DNA from 2 places in the Mucilaginibacter terrae genome. Region 2 is predicted to be linked to the other one. Evidence: riboswitches for the same ligand, from Rfam matches in the RefSeq annotation. Region 2 holds a riboswitch; the other holds the start of a gene.
The links. A riboswitch is a leader RNA that binds a small molecule or an ion and turns the genes downstream of it on or off. The one in region 2 is predicted to bind S-adenosylmethionine.

Region 1 (8,733 bases), 890 kb from region 2:
CAGCCTGGCATCAAAACATAACCCGGTTAAACAAACCGAGTTTGATGAAGATGGTGCTTTAAATCAAACCACTACTTACACCTATACCTACAATAACAATGCATATCCAGTTACTGCCCAAAAGAAAGTTACCGTACCGGGCCAGGCTAACCCAACTGTTAGCAACATTAAATACACATACCAATAAAATTTGCTATTACCTGCTTACGGCAAGTTAATAATTACTAATATTGGCCGCTCTGCTTAACAAAGGCAGAGCGGCTTTTTACGCTTTACCTATGGCTATTAATACGATCATCTTCGACCTGGGCGCAGTTTTAATTGACTGGCACCCACATCACCTTTACAATAAAATATTTACCGAACCTGCGCAACGCGACTGGTTTTTAGAAAATATTTGTACCAACGATTGGAACGAAGAACAAGACGGAGGCCGTGCCCTGGCCGAAGGAACCGAACTGCGGGTGAAGCAATTTCCCGAGCATGAAGAAAATATCAGGGTCTTTTACGGCCGCTGGGTTGAAATGCTGAATGGCCCCATTGATGGCACTCCCGAAATATTCAGGCAGTTAAAAGAAAGTGGCAAGTATAAGATATATGCCCTCAGCAACTGGTCGGCCGAAACGATGGAGATAGCCTTTAGCCAGTTTGAGTTTTTAGATTGGTTTGACGGCATGGTAATTTCGGGCCTCGAAAAAATGCGCAAACCCGAACCTGTATTTTATCAGCTTTTATTAGACCGCTATAGCATTAAGCCTGAGGAAGCTTTGTTTATTGATGATAACAAACGCAATATTATAGCCGCCGAGAAGATGGGGATTAATAGTATTCATTTTATCAATGCAGCACAACTGGAAAAGGAGCTGAAAAGCCTGGATATTTTATAAGTGCTATTTACCAAAGCGGTAATTTACCCCAAGGCCATATACGGTACTGCTTACACTGAAATACAATTGATTTGAATAGGTAATTGGCGGTAAGTAAAGAAGGTTTATGTCAAATTTTTTGTATAAAATAAAGCCTGCCCTAATATTCACATTTGTCCAATAAGTTAAAAGGTGGGCAAGGTAATCATCTTGTACCGATGCCTTAGGTTCTGAAAATTCAGTGTAAGTGTTTTTTGGATATGTAGATAAATTAAGCCCGATCCCGGCACCCATGTAAAATTTAAAATTATCGGTATTATAAAAACTGTATAAAACTTGCGGAGTAAGGCTTGCCGAAAACTGGTTTATAGCATATTCACGTGGATATTGTTTATTATTTAATTTGAAGGATGCTTTAAGCATGGAAAAAGTTAATTCACCACGCCAAATGAGTTTTTGAGTATACTTATTTGTAAAAAGATCTATTCCGCCAGTTATACGCGGAAAGTAGGAAGTGGAAGGAATGCCACTGAAGTCAAAATTTCCCTTGAATTCGGTTGTAATGCGACTCATAATCACCCCGGCAAAAAACTTTGTACCTATCATACTCGGCGTATTTTTGCTTCTGTCGCTATTAATAATTTTGATAATTCTTACTATATCAGATTGTACAAAATCTGTTTTTTGGATATTTAGATTTATGTTTTTTGCAGTAGGGTTGTATTTATTGGATAGTTGATACAATACATCAATATAAGGGTTAGCGGTTGATAACTGGCTTGACTCATTATAATATTGATGCATTTTCAGTTCGGTAATGGGGCCGTTATTTTCCTGTACAAAATACCTGTACTTTTGATTGTCGCGTTGGCTTAATAAACTTAGTGGCTTGCCTGTGTAGCTCAAATGCAAAAAAACAGTATCAAGCTTTGTGGTAGTATCCAACTGTGAAGGTAGCTCCGGAAATATATTATTATCGGCACTTATACGGCCCATGTAGCTGATGTATCTATCAATATTGTTAATACCGAAGCCTGAAATTTGAGAAGGCTGAAATTTGGTAATACTTTTACTGCTCAAAGAAGGTTTAAACTCAATATTTTCTGGAGTTATATTCCACTCTCTGTAATTGATGTAGCCCTTTAATGTATCGCCGTTTAGCTTTAAAATGTAGGCAGGTTTAAAGTTTGATTGTGCATAAATAGCTGCAGGTAGAGCTAAAAGCAGCGCAACTAAAAGTCTGAAAGTTTTCATGATAAAGAAAAGGCGTTATCCTGCACCGAAGATAACGCCAATGTTTATATGATCAAACAATATGTTAAAAAATAGCCTGTGCAATACGCTTGGTAGGCTCGGGGTTACCCATGGTATAAAAGTGAAGCACAGGTACGCCAAAATCAATCAGCTCTTTACATTGGTTAATCATCCATTCAATGCCCACTTCTTTAACTTCTTTATCATTTTTACAGGCTTGCACGGCATCACATAAATCCTCCGGCATATCAATATGAAATATTTTGGGCAGATTGATGAGTTGTTTAGCAGTAGTAATAGGTTTTAAGCCCGGAATAATAGGCACATTAATACCATTTTCGCGACAAAGGTTCACAAAGGCCTTGTATTTAGTGTTATCAAAAAACATTTGGGTAACGATGAATTTAGCACCGCCATCAACCTTTTGTTTGAGGTACCTGAAATCGGTTTTCAGGTTGGGCGCTTCAAAATGTTTTTCGGGATAAGCCGCCACGCCTATACAAAAATCGGTTTTGTACGATGAATCCTGATACTCGTGCAAATAAATACCGTTGTTCATGTTGGTTACCTGTTCCAACAGTTCAGTAGCATAGCAGTGACCGCCGGGGGTTGGTATAAAACCCGAATCGGTTTTGCGGGCATCTCCACGGAGTACCAATACATTATCAATGCCTAAAAACTGCAAGTCGATGAGCGCATACTCGGTTTCCTCTTTGGTAAAGCCCCCGCAAATTAAGTGCGGAACCGTATCAACCTTATATTTATGCTGAATTGCCGCACATACCGCCACCGTACCCGGGCGCTTACGGTATGTTGCCTTTTGAATAATACCATCAGGGCTTTCCTTGTAAAACAGATCCTCGCGTGATGAGGTCACATCAATAAACGGCGGTTTAAACTCCATCAATGGGTCTATGGCTTTGTAAATACCATCCATGCTTTGCCCCTTAATGGGAGGCAGTAGTTCGAAAGAAAAAAGTGTTTTGCCTTGTGCGTTGGCTATGTGATCGGTGATTTTCATTGGTTTAGTAAAAAGTAGTAAGTACTAAGTAGAAAGAGTATTTCTTAATCCACTTAACATTTTCTGTATCTCGGTAATTTGAATGGTTAGTTGTTTTAATTGTTCGTCCGGAATATAGCTTAATTCATTGGCTATAATAATTTGTGTTTCTAATTCGTATGCTGAACCTAAAGCAATACTGAGGAAATGCTGAAACTCTTTACCTGATTTACGGCCGCAACCCTCTGCAATATTAGATGGGATAGAAACCGCCGACCTGGTAATTTGAGATGTTAATCCATATCTTTCTGTTGCCGGAAAGATATGAGCAACCTGATAAATAGATTTACATATTTGAATTCCGGCTTGCCATACTTTGAGCTCTCTGAAATTATGCATTTTAGTCTTTATACTAAGTACTTACTACTTTTTACTAACATCAATAATTCAAATTCGGCCCTAACCATCTTTCCACCGTTTCTACCGACATGCTTTTACGCTGTGCATAATCCTCAATCTGGTCTTTGCCAATTTTGCCCAAACCAAAATAACGGCTATCCGGGTGCGAAAAATAGAACCCGCTTACTGATGCCGTTGGCAGCATGGCCATGCTTTCGGTAAGGTGCATGTGGGCTTTATCTTCAGCTTTAAGCAAATCAAACAGCGTTACCTTTTCGGTATGCTCGGGGCAAGCGGGGTAGCCCGGTGCCGGGCGAATGCCCTGGTATTGTTCCTTAATTAAGTCCTCGTTGCTTAATTGCTCGTCTTTAGCATAACCCCAGTATTCGCGACGAACCAGTTCATGCATTTTTTCGGCAAAGGCTTCGGCAAGGCGGTCGGCTATGGCTTTGATCATGATGCTGTTGTAATCATCGTGGTCGGCCTCGTATTCGGCAACCAGTTCATCACAACCAATACCGGTGGTTACGGCAAAGCCGCCAAAGTAATCGGGCACGCCGGTTTCTTTAGGTGCAATAAAGTCAGACAGGGCATAGTAGGGCTCACCTTTGGCTTTTTCGGCTTGTTGGCGTAGCGTATGTATGCGGGTTAGCAATTGCGTGCGGCTTTCATCAGCATACAACTCAATGTCGTCTCCCACGCTGTTAGCCGGCCAAAAACCTATAACGCCGTTGGCTTGAAGCAGGTTTTCATCAATTACTTTATTTAATAAAGCCTTCGCATCGTCAAATAGCTTGGTGGCTTCAACCCCAACGTTTTTATCGGTTAATATTTTAGGATAGCTGCCGCGTAGCTCCCAGGTATGAAAAAACGGTGTCCAATCAATATAAGGCACCAGTTCTTTCAGCGGATAAGCTTCGAAAACCTTTGTGCCGGTGAATGATGGTTTGCAAGCCACCGCTCCGTCTAAATTTAGTTGAAACTTATTGGCGCGGGCTTCCTCTAAACTCAGGAAGCGTTTGTCGTTTCGTTTATTCAGGTGAGCTTCACGGGCTTTTTCGTATTCGGCTTTAATACCTTGAATATACTCATCGCGGTTTTCTTTGCTCATTAAAGTGCTGCAAACGGTTACGCTGCGCGATGCATCCAGCACATGGATGGCTGCGCCCGAATAATTAGGCGCAATTTTCACTGCTGCGTGAATACGTGAAGTAGTAGCCCCGCCCACAATTAACGGAATGGTAAAGCCTTGGCGCTCCATTTCTTTGGCAAAATGTACCATTTCATCAAGCGATGGGGTAATTAAACCGCTAAGCCCAATAATGTCTACGTTATGCTCCTTGGCTGCTTCAATAATTTTTTGTGCCGGCACCATCACCCCAAGGTCAATGATCTCGAAGTTGTTACAGGCCAGTACTACGCCAACAATGTTTTTACCAATATCATGTACATCGCCTTTAACGGTGGCCATCAATATTTTACCGGCATTGCTGCGCTGGTTGGCATCAGCATTTAATAGCTTTTCGGCTTCGATGAACGGTAGTAAATAAGCTACAGCCTTTTTCATTACCCTGGCCGATTTTACCACTTGTGGCAAGAACATTTTACCGGCTCCAAACAGGTCGCCTACTATGTTCATGCCGTCCATCAGCGGGCCTTCAATTACTTCCAGCGTACGGGCATATTGCACCCGCGCTTCTTCCACGTCGGCATCAATGTACTCCACAATACCTTTAACCAGCGCATGCGACAGTCGCTTTTGCACCGGCTCGTTGCGCCAGGCTTCGTCGCGTACTATTTCTTTGCCTTTTCTTTTAACCGTGTCGGCATATTCTACCAAACGCTCGGTGGCATCGGGGCGGCGGTTTAACAACACGTCTTCTACCAGTTCGAGCAATTCTTTAGGTATTTCCTCGTAAACCTCGAGCATACCTGCGTTTACAATGCCCATATCCATACCCGCCTTTATGGCGTGGTATAAAAATGCCGAGTGCATAGCCTCGCGCACCACATTGTTACCACGGAAAGAGAACGAAATATTACTTACCCCGCCGCTCACTTTGGCATGGGGCAGGTTTTGTTTTATCCAGCGGGTGGCTTTAATAAAATCTACCGCATAATTATTATGCTCCTCTAAACCGGTGGCTACGGTAAGGATGTTGGGGTCGAAAATAATATCTTCGGGAGGGAAGCCAATTTCGTTAACCAAAATATCATATGAGCGTTTGCATATTTCAACCCGGCGTTCATAATTATCAGCCTGGCCTTGCTCGTCAAACGCCATTACAACCGTAGCAGCTCCATAGCTTAATATTTTGCGGGCATATTCTTTAAACTTTTCTTCACCTTCTTTAAGCGATATAGAATTTACAATACCTTTTCCTTGCAAGCATTTCAAACCAGCCTCTATAACCGACCATTTCGATGAATCGACCATGATAGGCAACTTGGCAATGTCAGGCTCGGAGGCAACCAGGTTCAGGAATTTCACCATCACCGCTTCCGAATCAATCATGCCCTCATCCATGTTAATATCAATAACCTGGGCACCGCCCTCTACCTGCTGGCGGGCAACGGTAAGGGCTTCTTCATAGTTTTCGGCCAGTATCAGTTTCGAAAACTTGGGCGAACCGGTGATATTGGTACGCTCACCCACGTTTACAAAGTTGGTAAGCGGGGTAACGGTAACTGCTTCCAGGCCGCTAAGGCGCATATAGGTTTCTACCTCAGCTTTTTTGCGGGGCTGATATTTGGCTGCGCGATCGGCAATACATTTAATGTGCTCGGGTGTAGTACCGCAGCATCCGCCTACTATGTTTACCAGTCCGGCCTGCATAAAATCGTCAACCTGGTGCGCCGTTTCGTGCGGGGTTTCGTCGTATGCGCCAAATTCGTTAGGTAAACCGGCGTTAGGATAGGCTGATATAAATACGTTGGCTTTATCAGAGAGTTCCTCTAAATAGGGGCGCATTTCGCGCGCACCCAAAGCACAGTTTAAACCAACCGATAGTAGGTTAGCGTGGCGCACCGAATTCCAGAAAGCCTCCACCGTTTGCCCCGAAAGGGTGCGGCCCGAAGCATCGGTAATGGTACCCGAAATCATGATGGGTAGGTTTTTGCCGCTTTCTTCGGCATAACGCTGTGCGGCAAACAAAGCCGCCTTGGCATTCAGCGTATCAAATATGGTTTCAATAAGTAACAGGTGCGATCCACCGTCAACCAAACCGCGTATCTGCTCATAATAAGCTTCGGCCAAATTATCAAATGTTACCGCGCGGTAACCCGGGTCATTTACATCGGGAGATAACGAGGCCGTACGGTTAGTTGGGCCAACGGCACCGGCTACATAGCGGGGCTTATCAGGGTTATTTTGGGTATAAACATCAGCAACCTCACGGGCTAAACGGGCACCCTCAAAACTAAGTTCATAACCCAGCTCTTCCATATGGTAATCGGCCAGTGATATGCGCTGGGTACTGAAGGTATTTGTTTCAATAATGTCGGCCCCGGCATCCAGGTACTCGGCATGTATGGCTTTAATCACATCAGGACGGGTAAGATTTAAAAGGTCGTTATTGCCTTTTAAATCACTCGGGTGATCTTTAAAACGCTCTCCGCGAAAATCCTCCTCCGTCAATTGATAGCGCTGAATCATGGTACCCATGGCGCCGTCAATTATCAATATGCGTTTTTGTAGTTGTTCTCTAATGTCCATTGCTTAGTAAGAAAGTAGTAAGTAAAAAGTAGTAAGCAATATTCATTGATATACAAAGTATAAAGCTGTATAGTCTTAATACTTTGTACTTACTACTAAGTACTAACTAAAACAGCTTATATCGAAAAGTCGGTGTGTTGGAATTTGACTCTCGCTTATCCGTCTTAAAACCTTACAGTACGATTTTAAGTAGATTGTAGCACCTTGTAAGTACAGGTTGCTAAGACTTCGCAGGGTCCAGTCCCTCCATCTTTCTCTATAAGCGGTACAAATTTGCAAAATAACGGTGTGAATTGCAATAGCAGCAGAGGTATTATGCACAAAAGCCGTTTCATAATTTTATGAAACGGCTTAATACATAAGTGATGTAGCTTAAAACCGGTATCCAAGTCCTATGCCAACAACCCAGGGGTTAATTTTTACATCGGCATTAATATTTCTTAAAACAGGAGCCAGGGCAGGGCTGCCAGCAGGCGTTAAGTTAGATGCATCAACCGAAACATCTGTTGAAAGAAAGATCTTTTTAACATCGAGGTTGATGAACATACTTTTGCTGATGTCAAAATCAACGCCGAGCTGTGCGGCAAAGGCAAATTTGTTTTGGTATGATATATCCTGTACAACGGGTCCTTTATCAGCATTGTAAAATATAGTGTAGTTTGCGCCTGCACCAATATATGGTTTTACAAATGAGCCTGTTGGTAAATGGTATTGCAAGGTTAGGGTTGGAGGCAGCAGCCATACTTTACCCAAATCAACATCAGCTTGTGCTGCTCCGCCTATAGCACTCAGGTTTGATGCCTTCGTGCTTACCTTATGCCGGGTGGTTGCCAAAATAAGTTCGGCCGAGAAATTTTTGGCAAAAAAGTAGGTAAAGTCTAATTCGGGTACAAAAGTGTTGCTGATTTTGGCATCGCCGCCTATAACGCCTATTTCGGCACTTTCGGACGGTATAACGCCTATGCCTCTAAGCCGTATATTCCATTCATGTTTTTGCTGAGCAAAACTGGTAAAACCCATAAGTAGCAAAAAAGATAAGAGTAGATTTTTCATAATACAGTTGAATCAAATTATGTTTCAAATGTATCGGGCAGCATTTACCTTATTCTTGATTGGGGGCATGTACAAGAATGATACTCATCATTGATGCCTATAAACAACAAAAGCCACCCCTAAAGGCAGCTTTGTTATATTGAAGTAAGGGTTTAATATTAATCGCCGCGGCGGCCACCAAATATTCTTAATAATGATAAAAACAGGTTAATAAAATCGAGGTATAGGGTTAATGCACCCATAATGGCCATCTTTTTAGCATCAGCCATGCCGTATTCTAAACCTGCGCCAATGCGTTTTAGCTTTTGCACATCATAAGCGGTTAAGCCCACAAACACGGCCACACCTATATAGCTTAAAGCCTTGTTCATGCCCGGGCTTTGAATAAACATGTTCACCAATGATGCGATAACCATGCCCATTAGGCCCATTATCATGAGTGAGCC
Region 2 (8,733 bases):
CGTAGTTGTACATACACACGCGGCCAAACTCGGCAGGGGTGGTATATTTTACCGGCACCTTACTGAGCTGACCAACCTTGTTGTACGCATTCATAATTTCGTGCCGGGTGTACAGCGTTCGCAGCAACGAATCATTAATGAGCTTTGGCATAGGTAAATTATTGGCAATACGTGCTAAAGCTACGCTCAGCATTTCAGGTTCGGCATGTCCCCTTTTCAATAGTATTGAGGTCAATTGATCTACCAGTTGTTTATCAGGTGCGGGTGCATCCATCAAACCCATATAAGCCACTACGCCCGTATTGTAGGCCGTTACGGTGGTATCGGTTGCATATTTGTCAAAATCCTGCCCGGCATATTGGGTAAGGGTGGCAAAATTGCTTTTCACCAATTGTTTATAAGCCGGCTTATCGTCTTCGTGCATGAGGGTTTTGGCCAGCCGTACAATATGGTGGCGGTACTGCGGATGCGGCAAAAGTGGCAATAGTTTACTAAAGTTTGCAGCCGTATACTCTAATGAATCATTCAGCGGCCTGAATAACTCGTAATTATTTATACTGGCTACAAAGGTTTTGCCGGTTAGGTTTTTCAAATACAGGTCATACCCTTCCTTTTTATCTAAATAAGGTATGGCAGCCAATGCACGCATTTTGATAATATCGGCAGTACCCGGAGTATTATATAGCGCTTCTAACTCGGTTAGCGTTTGCGCATCGTGCGTGTCCTCTAAATTTCCTAAAAGGCGATAACGCACCCCTCTCTCCAAAGTATCATCAGGATAAATCTTTTTTAATGCCGCATACACCTGGGGCAGTTCGGTTTTATCAAACTTGTAGTAACTTAAAGCACCACGCGCCAAACGCACGACCGAGGTATCGGTTGATCGTACGTCAGTCAATATTTTTTCACCCTTGAGCGCCGCATAATCAAATGCAGGCGTTTTGCTCAATGAAGTGTAAGAACTAAAAAAACGGTCGCTTACCGGTGTAAAATAGTCGGTACTGTTCATGCGTCCAGTCATAAACACCATACTGGCGTTATCAAATAATATACGGTGGCGCCTTTTATCAAGTGTAGTTTTATTTTGTGTAATAAATTCGCGTCCCTTAAGTGTACCAAACATTACGGTATCAACCTTTAACAGCGTATCTGTGTAGTTAACCATATTATGAATAAGGGTATGGTAAAGCGAATCAACGTGCGGGGTTTTATAATACGGACTTATTTTGGCGTACTCAAGCAAATACACATTACCCGACGACGGGTCGGTTGCGTGCGTGGTTGTGCTATTAAATATAAATGAGGTCGATTCCGCAGTATCGATAATAGTACGCGGGATGGTAAACATATCGACACTAAAGGCACCGTCAGCAGGTTTGTAAATATACTCGGGCGATGGCTCATAAGGGGTAAACCTCAACGAACCAAAAAACTCATCGGGAGAAGCCGGCTTGTTATCAGAGCTTTGCCTTAACAACATATATTGCCTGTTTCCGCGTATGTAAACCTCAACGTCGGCGTGGTAAGCATCTTTAATTAACATTTTTACCGCACGCCCTTCAACACCATCCCTTACCACCTTAGTTGGTTTATTGAGCAGCTTGCCATTATTTTTCAAGGTCGAAAAAACGCTTTCATAAGCTGTGGTCAGATCTTTCATGTACATACCGGTTGGCAGATCGTTATAACGCACAATGTAGTTTTTTCCATTTTTAACATCGCTGGCCATGTACATATTCAGCACGTAAGACGGTCCGGTGGTATCGGCCGGGTTGGGCACTTCGCGGCGCATGTCTTGCGGCTCGCCCGGCAATAAAACACTAAACGCACCTTTGCTATGGTTAAAAGGTATCCATGTTGATTGCGGCACAGGAGCCGCTGCCGTCTTAAACGTTTTAAGCGAATTAAAAAACTTATTGGCATACGGTTGATCATATAGATCGGGCCGGTTGCCTACGTACATGAGGTACAATTTATTGTTACCCAATACAAATTGCATGCGCACCGTTTGCAGGCTATCGGTTTGTAAAAACTGAATACCCGGTAAGCCATTAACCGTTACGCTTTTCTCGTTAGCATATTTATTTTTAACGTTTTGCTTATATCGGGCAAACGCTTGTTTAAGTGCATCAAGGTTGTTTGCGGCCTTTTGCTTTTCGCCTATGTTAAATGCCGATGCACCGTAAACCATTCCGGTAGACAAATCGGGGTAAACGACAGCTTTTATACCGGCGCCCTTATCATCTAACATGGCCAGCCCGGGTATATCTATCGAGAAACCATCTTCTTTATTGTTAAAAGTTGCCCAGTTGTAGACCAGTGGGTCGGGTTTAAACTGGGAGCTGATACCGGAAAAAGCAGACTGTACAGGTGTTACCGTATAGCCCTGAGCCTGTAACAGCGCTATCAAACCATCTTTACCCGGTAAATGCGCTACGCCTACGGACGTAAATAACGATGATTGCGGCATCACGCCCAGCATGCTATTGAGCATGTTTTTATTACGGGTAACCCATGCGGCATCCAAAGCGCTGCTTTCTTCCAGGTACTTACTTATATTATCTAAATTACCTTTAACATACAGTTCTGCCAGCTTTTCTTCAAAGGCATCTCCGGTAGTTAAAGGTTTATCATCAACATAAGCCTCTATGGCAGTTATAATTTTATCTTCGTTACTCAACCATGCTATCTGGTCGTCAAATTTCTCGAGACCGTAAATGTTTTTATGCAGGGTACGTGCAATGCCGTACAGATAATCATCGGCAAAAGTGTTTTTTTCATCGGGTTTACCTTTGCCGGTCTTTAATAGATCCTGAATGGCGTATGCATCGGCAATGGCAATGGGGTATCCTTTTTTATCTTCAAAACGCTGGGCTAAGGTACTATACTGGCTGGCCGAAAGTGCCTTGCGGAGTTTGCTGTCTTCTTCGGCCGCACTGGCCCGATAGGCCGCAGCCACGGTAGAATCAGGGTGTAACTCCCGGGCAAATGCATCGCATTTTTGCAAGGCAAGCACAACCGAATCACTGTACCCGAACGCGTGTTTATTTTTAGTATGTATAGTGCCTAATAAATAGGAAGGCTTTTTAAGATTTTTACCGCTGATGCGCCACAACAGATTGTAGTTAGAGCCTGATTGCGAAAATGCCTGAAAAGAAAACAATAGGGTTAGTAAAAATACAAACAGATGCTTGTTGAAGGATAGCTTTGCACCCCGGCCGGTTAATTGTGATAACAGAAACATATAGTCCAGATTATTTAGGATGCTGAAAAATAGCACTTATTTATAATACGCCGTAATATTTTTGCTGATTTAAATATGATTGCAGCAGCGTAAGCGGCATTTTGCAACAAAATCAAAATAATTCTTGCATAGTTCAACTATTAGCACTTACATTTGCACCAACGGTTTAAACACCATTGATCAAAAATACTCTTCACTGAGGTTTTGATTTATAAAGAAGCGGCGAGAGATCAGGCTCCATGACCCGCTGGCAACCCTCCGATGAACGGAGAAGGTGCCAATTCCTGTCCCGGTTTGGATATTACGGCCGGGGGATATAAGTTAATAGCCATGAAACAAGTTAACTACTTTACTACTGCCAACTTATTTGCTGCCCCAACGGGTGCACTTGTGATTTACAACGCTGCCAATGCTTGTATTTGCATGTGTTGCTGCTGTTAAAGGCACCGCACGTTAGGCATTTTTTGCATTTACTGCAAAATGTAACGTGTATTTACGCAACGGCCCTTGCTATATCCCGTGCGTAAGCCTACCTCCGCCTGTAGCACCAAGCAACTAAGTTTTCAAAAGCATTAAATCGTATTAACATGTCAGCATCTAATTTAAAATTCGAAACCCTACAACTACACGCAGGCCAGCAAGCCGATCCAACAACCGGATCGCGCGCGGTGCCATTGTATCAAACTACTTCATACGTATTTAACAGTGCCGAGCACGGCGCCAACCTTTTTGCATTAAAAGAGTTTGGCAACATTTACACTCGTTTAATGAACCCAACTACCGATGTTTTTGAAAAACGCATTACCGCTTTAGAAGGCGGTGTAGCAGCTTTGGCAACAGCATCGGGCCAGGCGGCGCAGTTTTTGGCGCTTAACAACATTTTGCAGGTAGGCGATAACTTTGTAACCTCGCCATTTTTATACGGCGGTACCTATAACCAGTTTAAGGTTGCCTTTAAACGCATTGGCATCGAGGCCCGTTTTGCCAAAAACGACCATGCCGATAGCATAGAGCAACTCATCGACGATAAAACCAAAGCCATATACCTTGAAACCATTGGCAACCCCGGTTTTAACATCCCCGATTTTGAACAGATAGCGGCATTAGCCCGTAAGTATGATTTGCCTTTAATTGTTGATAACACTTTTGGCGCAGGCGGTTATTTATTCCGTCCGCTGGAACATGGGGCGCATGTGGTGGTAGAGAGCGCTACCAAATGGATAGGCGGCCATGGCACCAGTATTGGCGGTGTAATAGTTGATGGGGGAAATTACAACTGGGGCAATGGCAAGTATCCGCAATTTACCCAACCATCCGAAGGCTACCACGGATTAGTTTTTTCGGACGTGTTTGGCGTGAACGGGCCGTTTGGCAACATCCAGTATATTATACGTGCACGGGTTGAAGGTTTGCGCGATTTTGGTGCATCGCAGTCGCCGTTCAACTCATTCCTGTTAATTCAGGGTTTGGAAACCTTATCGTTGCGTGTGCAACGCCATGTGGATAATACATTAGAACTGGCAACCTGGTTAGAGCAGCACCCGCAGGTAGAAAAAGTAAACTACCCGGGCTTACCATCATCTCCTCACCATACGCTGGCTAAAAAGTATTTAAAAAATGGCTTCGGCGCGGTGCTGTCGTTCGAGCTAAAAGGTGACAAGCAAAATGCATCGGCCTTTATCGATTCATTGGAATTAGTGAGCCACTTAGCTAACGTAGGCGATGCCAAAACACTTATTATACAGCCAGCAGCTACTACTCACCAACAGCTTTCGGCAGCCGAGCAGGCATCGGCAGGTGTAACGCCTACCCTACTGCGCGTGGCCGTGGGTATTGAACATATTGATGATATTAAAGCCGATTTTGAACAGGCTTTTGAAAAAGTTAAACAACAGGAAGCCGCATTGGCCGAACTGAACTGATATAGTTTTTAATTGATTAATAGTAAAGTTTTCCCTACAAAAGAGACAATGTTATTAAGTTAAGGAAAAGATGCCTGTGAGGACACAGGCATCGGCTGGCACGCCGTGGTCTGTGTACCCACAGACCACCTTCTTATACTCTTAACTTAATGAAATTGCATAGCGAGGGGGCTTTCAGAATTTAAAATGAGTACACAATACTACCGGTATAACGGCACAGTTGAATTAGAATCGGGCGCACAGCTCGAAGGTTTGGATATTGGTTATCACACTTACGGTAAGCTAAATGCTGCTAAAGATAATGTGGTGTGGGTTTGCCATGCGCTTACTGCTAATTCGGACGTGTTAGACTGGTGGAAGGGTATTGTGGGCGAGGGTTACTTTTTTAATCCCGACGAGCATTTTATTGTTTGTGCCAATGTATTGAGTTCAAACTATGGCTCTACCAATCCACTAAGCACCAATCCGGCTACAGGGCAGCCTTATTATCTTAACTTTCCGCAGGTTACCATACGCGATATGGTACAAGCCCACTTGCTGCTGGCCAATCATTTGGGTATTGATAAAATAGACGTGTTGATAGGCGGCTCACTGGGCGGACAGCAAGCCCTGGAATGGAGCATTATTGAGCCTGAACGTATTAAACAACTCATTTTAATAGCCACCAATGCCAAACACTCGCCATGGGGCATTGCCTTTAACGAGTCGCAACGCCTGGCTTTACAGGCCGATGCTACATTTAACAATGGCACACCCGAGGGCGGCAGCGCAGGTTTGAAGGCGGCACGCAGCATGGCCCTACTCTCTTATCGTGGTTATAAAGCCTACAATATTCGCCAGCATGAGGATGATGATAACATTACCGATGGTTACCGCGCATCGAGCTACCAAAGTTACCAGGGCGATAAACTGGTGAACCGTTTTAATGCCTACAGCTACTGGTACTTAACCAAGGCCATGGATTCGCACCATGCCGGCCGCAACCGTGGCGGGTTGGAGAAGGCGCTGAGCACCATTAAGGCACAAACGCTGGTTATTGGCATTAAATCTGATATTTTATTTCCTATTGAGGAGCAGCAATACCTGTTCCGGCATATTCCTAAAGCAGCATATTCTGAGTTCGACTCGTATTATGCCCACGATGGCTTTTTAATTGAAACTGAAACCCTGACTAAAATTATTTCCTCGTTTATTAAAACCGACGTTAGAGGAAAGATTATTGAATTACAAAAAATAGCTTAATGAGTAAAAAACTTACTATTGGTTTGTTTGGCTTTGGTGTAGTTGGACAAGGATTGCACGACATCATCAGAACCAAGAACCTGAATATCGAGATCAAGAAAATAGCCATCAAAAACCCTGAAAAGAAGCGTACCCTCGATGCCTCCCTTTTTACAACAGACCGTAACGAAATACTGAACGACCCGGAAATTAACACCGTAGTCGAACTCATCAACGATACCGAAGCCGCATTTGAAATTGTGTCGCGAGCGTTATCAACCGGTAAAAATGTGGTATCGGCCAGTAAAAAAATGATAGCCTTGCATTTACAGGAGTTATTAGATTTGCAGCGTGAGCATGGTACCTCATTATTATACGAGGCTGCTGTTTGCGGTAGTATCCCTATCATTCGTAACCTCGAAGAGTATTATGATAACGAGCTGTTACACTCTATCAGCGGTATTTTCAATGGTTCGTCAAACTACATTCTTTCTAAAGGATTTTTAGAAGGACTGGATTATGATGCCGCCCTTAAACAAGCACAGGATTTAGGATTTGCCGAAACCGACCCAACTATGGATGTTGGCGGTTACGACGCTAAGTTTAAACTGATTATTGCCGCAGCCCACGCCTACGGTGTGGTAATTGATCCTGAAAAAGTAATTAACATAGGCATACAAACCCTGTCGGCCTATGATTTACAGTACGCCCGCGAAAAATGCTTGAAAATTAAATTGGTTCCGGTAGCCATTGAGCTTGATGATCAGCATGTGGCCCTGTTTGTACTGCCTAAGTTTGTTAAAGAGAGCGAGTTTTTATACAACGTAGAATACGAGTACAACGGCGTTACCGTACAAGCCGCCTTTGCCGATCAGCAATTCTTTTTTGGTAAGGGAGCGGGTGGTCACCCAACGGGTTCAGCCGTACTGTCAGACATTGCCGCGTTGCGTTACGACTACGCTTACGAGTATAAAAAAGCCAAATTACAGAACGGACTTAAGTTCACTAACAATATTGAACTTAACATTTACCTGCGTTACGAAGACGAATTTTTGGTGCAGGATTTAGGTTTCATCCATATTTATGAACGCTATTACTCGGGCGATTTTAAATATGTGATAGGAAAAATCAATTTGCAAAATCTGATCACCCACCAGCAACGTATATCGGACAACAAGGCTTTCGTGGCCTTTGCCGATCAGCTAACAGGGGTCAGTTTAGCCTCGGCTCATTAACCAGTAGTTAGGGATTTTAGTAGATTTTTGCTAACTGTTGAAATTGCATAAAAGGCTTTCCGAAAGGGAGGTCTTTTATGTTTTAGGAGCCCCGCCCCGGCCCTCCCCGGGAGGGAGGGAGTTAAAAGAGTTTTGTATATTTAACTTTATGAAACCCATTTTTTCCAGAAACGATGATGTTGATAAGATTGCTTTTTTGAATTGGCGAATCGAAGAAGATAACATACTCAACATGTTAAATATTGCAGATGGATTTTTGACTGCTGCTGTTCAGTTAGCAGAGTATTCACTAATAGATAATACTCATAAACAAGCAGATATTACAATTTTTGCAATTTTGACCAATGCCAATCACGGAATAGAACTCTATTTAAAAGCTATTACTTGGACTTTAAACAAAATAATAGGCTCAGAATCTCGAATTGAAGGCTCTCATGATATCGAGCAAATTTACAAAACTGTAAGAGCCAAAATCAAAAAATATGGAGGCCAATTAAGCTTAAAAGAATTCAATAATCAGACAGCGGGACTCGTAAGCTATATTGATGAGCTATATGCAAAAATCAAAACTGGAAATAATGATAATATGGATTTCTCACGTTATCCAATCAACACGAAATATGCTCCGCACATTTACGTGAGTCAAGTTGGTAACGTTGAGGTAGATTTAGAAAACTTTGTGTCCAGATTTAAAGAAATATATGAAGCACTTGAGAATATTTCGAGTTTCTTATATCACCAAGAATTAAAACAGGATTGGTAACTTTTTCAAGTTTAATATTTTTTACATAGTCTCCAAACTATCCGGATGCTTGGGCTGCCAAATTAAGTAATAATAAAGTAAGCATACTACACCCAACAAAAACGGTATCAAAGCCAGATGCTTATACGTAACACTGCTAAAAACCAGCAGTTCATCAATATGCAAAAACTCGCTGATCATCCAGTATGAGTTGGCGCTTATCCAAAAGGTAATGGCCAGGTTGTGGCACAGTTCTGACATCAGTTGCCGGGTGTTGTAGGCAATTACAATAGCTATCAGCAGTGTAGGGAAGATCATGACTATGCCTAGCGGTTTCCATATCAGGCACCAGCCTATATCTTTTAACAA

Region 1: linked by a shared signal. The riboswitch ahead of metH (methionine synthase) and the one ahead of QE417_RS19945 (O-acetylhomoserine aminocarboxypropyltransferase/cysteine synthase family protein) in region 2 are both predicted to bind S-adenosylmethionine.

Annotation. Positions count from the first base shown of each region.
Region 1 covers NZ_JAVLVU010000001.1:3,758,323-3,767,055, forward strand. The annotation lists gene QE417_RS16000 (hypothetical protein) at 1-187, shown strand, start outside; gene QE417_RS16005 (HAD family hydrolase) at 231-887, shown strand; gene QE417_RS16010 (hypothetical protein) at 891-2,120, opposite strand; gene metF (methylenetetrahydrofolate reductase [NAD(P)H]) at 2,185-3,141, opposite strand; gene QE417_RS16020 (four helix bundle protein) at 3,166-3,519, opposite strand; gene metH (methionine synthase) at 3,560-7,234, opposite strand; SAM riboswitch class I at 7,387-7,499, opposite strand; gene QE417_RS16030 (OmpW/AlkL family protein) at 7,607-8,287, opposite strand; gene QE417_RS16035 (Bax inhibitor-1/YccA family protein) at 8,446-8,733, opposite strand, start outside.
Region 2 covers NZ_JAVLVU010000001.1:4,645,561-4,654,293, reverse strand. The annotation lists gene QE417_RS19950 (TraB/GumN family protein) at 1-3,244, opposite strand, end outside; SAM riboswitch class I at 3,451-3,567, shown strand; gene QE417_RS19945 (O-acetylhomoserine aminocarboxypropyltransferase/cysteine synthase family protein) at 3,832-5,166, shown strand; gene QE417_RS19940 (homoserine O-acetyltransferase family protein) at 5,353-6,408, shown strand; gene QE417_RS19935 (homoserine dehydrogenase) at 6,408-7,622, shown strand; gene QE417_RS19930 (hypothetical protein) at 7,771-8,385, shown strand; gene QE417_RS19925 (hypothetical protein) at 8,407-8,733, opposite strand, start outside.